2 regions of the Sphingopyxis sp. DBS4 genome follow, and region 2 is predicted to be linked to the other one. Evidence: predicted binding sites of a transcription regulator. Region 2 holds the regulator's gene; the other holds the start of a gene.

Region 1 (4,432 bases), 1.0 Mb from region 2:
GAGGCAGGCTTCCTGATCCACGCGCCGGAATTTGCGGCCGCGACCTCGGAAAAGCGCGACCAGATTTCGGCGCTTTCGAACTGTGCGTCCTCAAGGCTCTGTTCCCATGCCGCGCGGGTCGCATTCTCGTAGAGCGGATAGACGTCGACCGGCGCCGAAAGCCCATGCTTCTGCGCGTAATTGGGCTCGCGACGCGTCGCGACCTGACGCACCGCGTTATAGCTCTTGTCCTCGCCGCTCGCGGCTTTGGCGGCGCGGCCCGCAGCGGTGCGCAGCGCTTCTCCGCCGACGACCGCCGCCAGTTTGACCTCGCCCGCGCCGATGCGGTTCGCCGCTTCGTTGAGCAGGCGCACCGGCGTGTCGCCGTGCGGAGCAGCGGACTGATAGCTGATCGCGGGACTGGCGCCGATCGCCGCCGCCAGCGGTTCGCAGAGCTTGCCGAGATGGTGGAAGCTGATCTGGTCGACGATCGCGAGGCTGTCGATCTCGGCGAGCGGTACGCCTGCGTCCTCGGCGGCTACTTTGAGCGCCGCGACCATCAGCCCGAGCGAATCGAGCCCCTGATCGGGATCGTCGGGGCGGTCATTGACCTGCCCGACGCCGATGATGACGGGAATGCGCTCGGGATCGGTCATCGCCATATCAACGCGCCTTCCAGACGGGCTTGCGCTTCTCGGCAAAGGCGCGCGGACCTTCGCGGGCGTCCTCGCTCGCCATCAGCGCGCGGCGCTCGCGGCTGTTGTCGGCCCAATGCGCGTCGTCGCCGGCGATCTGTCCGTCCTGCATCCTGAGCGCCACGCGCTTCGAGGCCTGCACCGACAGCGGCGCATTGCCCGCGATCTTCTCGGCGAGCGCGATGGCGGTCGGCATGAGGTCGGCGAGCGGGACGACGCGGTTCGCGAAACCATAGCGCAGCGCGGTTGCGGCATCGAAAGGATCGCCGGTCAGGAGATGCTCCATCGCCAGCTTGGGCGGCAGTTGCTTGACGATGCGGAAGGCGCCGCCCGCGGCGGCGAACAGTCCGACCTTGACTTCGGGCAAGCCGAACTGCGCATTTTCGGAGGCGACGATCAGGTCGCACATCAGCGCGAGTTCGCAGCCGCCGCCGAAGGCGAAGCCGTTGACCGCGCCGATCACCGGCTTCGAGATGGGGTGCGCGGCAAAGCCACCGAAGCCCCACGCCTGTTGCGCCTTGTCGTCGGGCTGGAGCGCGCCGCCGCGCGACAGCGCGACGAGGTCGGCGCCCGCGCAGAACGCCTTGTCGCCCGCGCCGGTGATGATGACGACGCGGATGTCGGGGTCGGCTTCGGCTTCGTCGAGCGCGGTGCCGATGCCGACATGGACCGCGGCGTTGACCGCGTTGCGTGCCTCGGGCCGGTTGATCGTGATGGTCAGGATATGGCCCTGGCGTTCGGTCAGGACGGCGGGGGCGGCGTTGTCGGTCATGCGAATCTCTCCCTTTCGGGCGAGTATCGGCGCGAGTTAACGTTTACGTCAACTGGAAAGGGCGGGCGTGCCCAAACAAGCGTGCGCACCCGCGAAGGCGGGTGCCCAGAGCGGCGAATACTACAATGGCATTGTAACGCTCTGGGTCCCCGCCTTCGCGGGGACACACCGCAATCTAATCCTCCGTGCAGGTCAGATCGACTGTCCGGTCTTGGCCCAGTCGGCGAGGAAGCCTTCGATGCCCTTTTCGGTGAGGACATGCTTGAACAGCCCCTTGATCACCGACGGCGGCGCGGTCATCACGTCGGCGCCGATCTTCGCGGCTTCGAGGACATGAATGCCGTGGCGCACGCTCGCCACCAGGATTTCGGTGTCATAAGCATAATTGTCATAGATCAGCCGGATGTCGGCGATGAGCTGCATCCCGTCGAAGCCATTGTCGTCGTGGCGGCCCACGAAGGGCGAGACGAAGGTCGCGCCCGCCTTTGCCGCCAGCAGCGCCTGCGTCGCCGAGAAGCAGAGGGTGACGTTGACCATCGTGCCGTCGCTGGTCAGCGCCTTGCACGTCTTGAGCCCGTCGATCGTCAGCGGCACCTTGATGCAGACATTGTCGGCGATCCGGCGGAGAATCTCCGCCTCCTTCATCATCGTTTCATGGTCGAGCGCGACGACCTCGGCCGACACCGGGCCGTCGACGATGGCGCAGATTTCCTTCGTCACTTCCTTGAAGTCCCGCCCCGACTTGGCGATCAGCGACGGGTTGGTCGTCACCCCGTCGAGCAGGCCCGTCGCGGCCAACTCCTGAATGTCGGCAATCTCGGCGGTGTCGGCGAAGAATTTCATGGCGCGGGCGTTCCTGCTGGATGGGTGATTCGGGTGTTGCTGATCCCCTATAACCCTTTCCCCGTCATTGCGAGCGGAGCGAAGCAATCCAGGGCGCGACAAGCCGCCCTGGATTGCTTCGCTCCGCTCGCAATGACGAACTTATAATCTGCTGGCGTTCCATCTTTGTTCCGACTATGCGAAGCCGCATGGCCAAAGCGAAACGCCAATATGTCTGCCAGAATTGCGGCGCCGTCAGCTATCGCTGGCAGGGGCAATGCGCCGATTGTGGCGAGTGGAACACGCTGGTCGAAGAGGCGGCGGAAACCGTCTTTTCGGCCAAGCACGACCTGTCGCGCGGCGGGCGGACGCTGGCGCTCGAAACGCTGGACGCGCACAGCGTCATGCCCGACCGGATGCTCTGCGGTATCGCCGAGTTCGACCGGGCGCTGGGCGGCGGCTTCGTCGCGGGGTCGGCGACGCTGATCGGCGGCGATCCGGGGATCGGCAAATCGACGCTTCTCTTGCAAGCGGCGGGGCGGCTCGCGAAGGCGGGCAAGTCGGTCGTCTATATCAGCGGCGAGGAGGCCGCGGCGCAGGTGCGGCTGCGCGCGCAGCGGCTGGGGCTCGGCGATGCGCCGGTGGCGCTGGCGAGCGCGACGTCGGTGCGCGATATCCTCGCGACGCTTGATAGTCGCACCGCCGATTTCGTCGTCATCGATTCGATCCAGACGATGCACAGCGACCTGATCGACAGCGCCCCCGGGACCGTCAGCCAGGTCCGCGCAAGCGCGCAGGAGTTGATCCGCTACGCCAAGGACAGCGGCGCTGCGATCGTGCTCGTCGGGCATGTGACGAAGGACGGGACGATCGCCGGGCCGCGCGTGCTCGAACATATGGTCGACACGGTACTGGCGTTCGAGGGCGAGCGCAGCCATCTTTATCGCATCCTCCGCGCGGTCAAGAACCGCTTCGGCGGCACCGACGAGATCGGGGTGTTCGCGATGGGCGAGGAAGGGCTCGGCGAAGTCGCCAACCCGTCGAGCCTGTTCCTGACCGATCGCGGCCGCGACGTACCGGGATCGGTGGTCTTCCCTGCCTTGGAAGGCACAAGGCCGGTGCTGGTCGAGGTGCAGGCGCTGACCGTCCGCCTCGCCAGCGGCGCGACGCCGCGCCGCGCGGTTGTCGGCTGGGACAGCGGGCGGCTCGCGATGGTGCTCGCGGTGCTCGAAGCGCGTTGCGGGCTCCAGATGGGTGCGGCCGAAGTCTATCTCAATGTCGCGGGCGGCTATCGCCTCACCGATCCCGCTGCCGACCTCGCGGTCGCGGCGGCGCTGATTTCGGCGTTCAGCGAGCGGCCGGTGCCTGCCGATGCGATCGTTTTCGGCGAGTTGTCGCTGTCGGGCGAAATCCGCCCCGTCGCCCATGACGCGCTGCGCCTCCGCGAGGCGGCGAAGCTCGGCTTTTCGAGTGGTTGGGGGCCAAAGGGCATGAAAGGCGTGAACGGGATCGGCGTCACCGGCTTTGCCCGATTGGGCGAACTGGTTGATCTGATGCTCGGGCGTGACTAGATCGGCTGACATCAAGTTATTCCGTTCGCCCTGAGCTTGTCGAAGGGCTGTTCTTTCTGGCCGGAAGGAGAAAAGGACGGTGCTTCGACAAGCTCAGCACGAACGGTTGTATTTCATGCGTGATTTTTGGATTGCGGTCCGATGGCAAATCTGACGGCCCTCGACATCATCGTGCTGACTCTCGTCGGCGGCGGCGCGGTGCTCGGCTTCCTGCGCGGGCTGGTGCAGGAGGTGACGTCGCTTCTCGCCTGGGTCCTCGCGATCCTCGCGGTGCGCTTTTTCCACCCGCTCGTCACCGATTTCGTCGCGCGCTGGATCGAGGCGCCCGGCGGCGCGGCGATGCTGGCTTTCGTGATCCTGTTCGGCGGGGTCTTCGCGCTCGCCAAATGGGGATCGCGGACGATGGGGCAGCGCAGTCGCGCTTCGCTTGTCGGAGGCTTCGACCGCGGGCTGGGTGCGGGCTTCGGCGCGATCAAGGGGCTGATCGTCGCGACCCTGCTCTTCATGGCGGCGACCTTGCTTTACGACATCGGCTACGGCAACGCGCAGCGCCCGGCGTGGATGACGGACAGCCGCACCTATCCCGCGCTGAG
Region 2 (4,432 bases):
GCTGCAGGCAAAGATCAGCGCGGGCGGCTTCGGCCTGATCGCCGAAATCAAGAAAGCTTCGCCATCCAAAGGATTGATAAGGAAAGATTTCAATCCCGCAGACCATGCCCGCGCCTATGCCGCGGGCGGCGCGGCCTGTCTGTCGGTGCTCACCGACGCGCCTTATTTTCAGGGGCATGAGGAATTTCTGATCGCGGCGCGCACCGCGTGCGACCTTCCGGTCCTCCGCAAGGATTTCATGATCGACCCGTGGCAGGTTGCCGAGGCGCGCTCGATCGGCGCCGACGCGATCCTGATCATCGTCGCCGCGCTCGACGACGGCGCGATGCGCGAGATCGAGGATGCGGCGATCGAGCGCGGCATGGACGTTCTCGTCGAAGTGCATGACGAGGCCGAACTCGACCGCGCGCTGGCCCAGCTTCGTTCGCGCCTGATCGGGGTCAACAACCGCGATCTGCGCACCTTCGAAACCGATCTTGCGGTAACCGAGCGGCTGGCGAAGCTGGTGCCGCCCGGCACGCTGCTCGTCGGCGAAAGCGGCATCGCCACCCATGCCGACTGCCACCGCCTCTCGCAAAGCGGCGTCCACGCCTTCCTCGTCGGCGAAAGCCTGATGCGCCAGCCTGATGTCGAGGCGGCGACAAAGGCGCTGCTGAACGGGTAAAACGCCATTTCCGCGTTGAGGTGGAGAGCCGCCCCTGCCCGCCTTCGTCATTCCCGCGAAAGCGGGAACCCAGAGTGGGGTCAGCTGACGCACGCTCTGGGTCCCCGCTTTCGCGGGGATGACGAAGTTAGGAGATGCCGGGCGGCCGCTTCCGGTCGAAAATCGCCATCTTCCCTTGCCTTTCTTACGCTGCGTTGCTTCGCTCGCCCCGATGACCAGCAAACCGACTCACCTCGACGACAGCGGCGCCGCGCATATGGTCGATGTCGGCGCCAAGCCCGCCACCCGGCGCCGCGCCGTCGCGGGCGGCCGCATCGCGATGTCAGCCGAGGCACTGGCCGCGATCCGCAGCGGCAACGCGCCCAAGGGCGACGTCCTCTCGACCGCGCGCATCGCGGGCATCATGGCCGCGAAACGCACGTCCGACCTGATCCCGCTCTGCCACCCGCTCGCCCTGACCAAGGTTTCGGTCGAATTCGATTGGGAGGAGACCGGCGTTTCGGTCCGCGCCACGGCCGAAACGACCGGGCCGACCGGGGTCGAGATGGAGGCGCTCACCGCCGCCTCGGTCGCGCTGCTGACGCTCTACGACATGGCGAAGGCGCTCGACCGCGCGATGATCCTCAGCGATATCCGTCTGCTCGAAAAGAGCGGCGGCCGCTCGGGCGACTGGCGCGCCGCATGAGCGGCCTGCTTCCCGTCGAGGAAGCGCAGGCACGCCTGTTCGCACTGCGCCCGCCACTCGCGCCGGAAACTATCGCTTTTTCGGAAGCGCTTGGCCGCTATCTCTCACAGAACATCGCGGCAGAACGCGACCAGCCCGCGGCGGCGCTGTCGGCGATGGACGGCTATGCAATCCGCTTCGACGATCTTCCCGGCCCCTGGCGCATCGTCGGCGAAGTCGCCGCAGGCGCCGCGCCGTCCGCACCGCTCGGCGCGGGCGAGGCGGCGCGCATCTTCACCGGCGCCATGCTTCCCGATGGCGCCGACACTATCCTCATCCAGGAAAATGCCGCCACCGAGGAGACAGTGCTCACTCTGACCGGCGATGCGCCCGCGCGCGGCCAGCATATTCGCCCCCGCGCGAGCGATTTCGCCGCGGGCGACCGACTCCTCGCCGCCGGAACGCGCCTGACCCCGGGCGCGCTCGCTGCCGCGATCATGGGCGGCGCGGCGCAGCTTGCGGTCGGTGCGCGCCCGCGCGTCGCGATCATGACCACCGGGGACGAGCTGGTGCAGCCGGGCCGTGCGCTCGCCCCCGGCCAGATTCCCGACAGCAACGGCCCGATGCTCGCGGCGCTGCTCGCGCGCGAACCCGCAGATACCGGTCTGCCGCTGCACATGCGCGATGACCGGACGATGATTGCGAATATTCTCAAGGATCTGGCGCGACGTCACGACGTCATCGTTACCGTCGGCGGCGCGTCGGTCGGCGATCACGATCATGTTCGCGGCGCGCTCGATGATGCGGGCGGGCGCGTCGATTTCTGGAAAATCGCGATGAAGCCGGGCAAGCCGCTGATCGCCGGCCAAATCGGCGACGCGTTGCTGCTCGGCCTGCCCGGCAATCCGTCCTCCGCCTTCGTCACCGCGACCCTGTTCCTACTCCCGCTCGTCCGCCATCTTGCAGGCGCGCGCAACCCACTGCCCGAAATCCGGCAAGCGCCGCTCGCGGCCGCGCTCGGTCCCGGCAGCACGCGGCGCGACTATCTGCGCGCGCGCCGCGACGGCGAGCGCCTCATGCTGTTCGACGGGCAGGACAGCGGCCGCACCTTTCCGCTCGCCGACGCCGATGCGCTCGTGATCCGCGAGATCGGCGCCCCCACCAAAGCCGCTGGCGAACTGGCCGATTATATCGACATCGCTTGACAAGTTCCGATTTGTTCCACTATCGTTCTCCCTATGTCCGGCGCCCGGTCCATTCGGGGCATCATGGAGAACAAGCGATGTTGACCGCCAAGCAGCATGAACTGCTCCACTTCATCCAGCAGCGCCTCGACGCGAGCGGCATTTCGCCGTCGTTCGAGGAGATGAAGGAAGCGCTCGGCCTCAAGTCGAAATCGGGTATCCATCGCCTGATAAGCGCTTTGGAAGAAAGGGGTTTTCTCCGCCGCCTCCCCAACCGCGCTCGCGCGCTGGAGGTGCTCAAGGCCCCCGAAGGCGCCAAGGCTCCCGTCGTAAGCGAGCGCGACAATATCGTCCCGCTGCGCAAGCCCGCCCCCGCGCTGCGCCCGATCGCCGCGAACGACATCATCGAGGTGCCGCTGCACGGCAAGATCGCTGCGGGCGTACCGATCGAGGCGTTCGAGGATCATAACCAGCTCGCGGTTCCCGCTGCGCTGCTCGGCGCGGGCGAGCATTATGCGCTCGAAGTGTCGGGCGACTCGATGGTCGAGGCGGGAATCTTCGACGGCGATTATGCGCTGATCCAGAAGGCCGACACCGCGCGCGAGGGTGACATCGTGGTCGCGCTGGTCGACGGGCAGGATGCGACGCTCAAATATTTCCGCCGCGAGGGCAAGATGATCCGGCTCGACCCCGCCAACAGCGCCTATGAGCCGCAGCGCTACGAGGCCGGGCGCGTCATGGTGCAAGGGCGTCTTTCGGGACTGCTTCGTCGTTACCACTGAGCTGGTCGGGGCGGCGCCACGGATGCTCATCGCCAGCGCGTAGCGCGGCGGCGACTCGCGGCCTGCTCCCCAGGTAGATCGCCAGCCCACCGCTTTGCGCCAGGCTGTCGCGATCGATCGTCAGCCAGCGCCCGATGCATTCGCGCGGCAGCCAGCGATCGCTGATCACGACATCGGCCGCGGCGCAGGCGGCCGCCATATCGGCCCCTTCGATCCGATCGCGTCCGCGCGAGGCGAGGATGACGCGTTGCACGCCGTCGGCGCCCTGATGCCAGCGACAGAAATCGGCGTTGCATTCGACATGGTCGAGATCGGCGAGCGCGCTCAGCGGCACGTCGATCCCCGCCGCCTCGCTCATCGCATCCCGCACGAAATCGCCCGCACGATCACGCAGCAGCGCATAGCTGCCGCCGGGCACGGCCGCCGCGATGTTGCGCCCGTCGCCGGTGACGAGCAGATCGGGGCGCGGCTGCGCGAGCAATGCCGCGATGCCGATCGCCAGCGGCCCCGCCCCCATCCAGCGCCATCGCGTCCGCCAGATCAGGATCCACAGCCCGCCGCCGACCGTCAGCGCGAAACCCCAGCGCGGAAAGCTCGGCAGCGTCGCGACCGCCCCCGGCGTGTCGGCGACCGCGTGCGCAAGCGCGATGAGCAGGCGCAGCGCATGATCGGCGACCCACCAGAAGGGCGCACCGAGGCCGACGCTATCGAACAGCAGCCCCGCCGCCTCCATCGGCATGATCACGAAGGTGGTCAGTGGAATCGCGACGACATTGGCGAGCGCGCCGTAAAGCCCCGCCTTGTGGAAATGAAACAGCGCGATCGGCGCCAGCGCGAGTTCGACCACCAGCCCGGTGATCAGCAACCCCGCCAACGCCCGCCCCCATCGCAGCGGCAGAACCTCGTCGCGGCGCGCGAGGAAGCGCTGCATCGCCGGGCTTTCATGAAGTGCGACGAGCGCAGTCACCGCCGCGAAGCTGAGCTGAAAACTCGGCCCCGCGAGCGATTCGGGACGCCACAGCAGCACGATCAGCGCGCCTGCCGCCACAAGCCGCAACGTCAACGCCTCGCGCCCCATCAGAAAAGCGACGAGGACGAGCAGCGCCGCGATCAGCGACCGCAACGTCGGCACTTCGGC

What was found. The regulator LexA, encoded in region 2, represses DNA repair genes until DNA is damaged. The targets are predictions, from matches to a motif close to GTTCCNCNCTTGTTCT.
Region 1: radA (DNA repair protein RadA) is a predicted target of LexA. The motif match lies at 2,446-2,461, and genes of this name have one in related genera.

The regions. Positions count from the first base shown of each region.
Region 1 is NZ_CP102384.1:460,214-464,645, forward strand. It holds gene NP825_RS02210 (acetyl-CoA acetyltransferase) at 1-641, opposite strand, end outside; gene NP825_RS02215 (enoyl-CoA hydratase-related protein) at 643-1,446, opposite strand; gene fsa (fructose-6-phosphate aldolase) at 1,639-2,289, opposite strand; gene radA (DNA repair protein RadA) at 2,478-3,839, shown strand; gene NP825_RS02230 (CvpA family protein) at 3,981-4,432, shown strand, end outside.
Region 2 is NZ_CP102384.1:1,474,638-1,479,069, reverse strand. It holds gene trpC (indole-3-glycerol phosphate synthase TrpC) at 1-664, shown strand, start outside; gene moaC (cyclic pyranopterin monophosphate synthase MoaC) at 876-1,349, shown strand; gene NP825_RS06870 (molybdopterin molybdotransferase MoeA) at 1,346-2,533, shown strand; gene lexA (transcriptional repressor LexA) at 2,611-3,294, shown strand; gene NP825_RS06860 (ComEC/Rec2 family competence protein) at 3,248-4,432, opposite strand, start outside.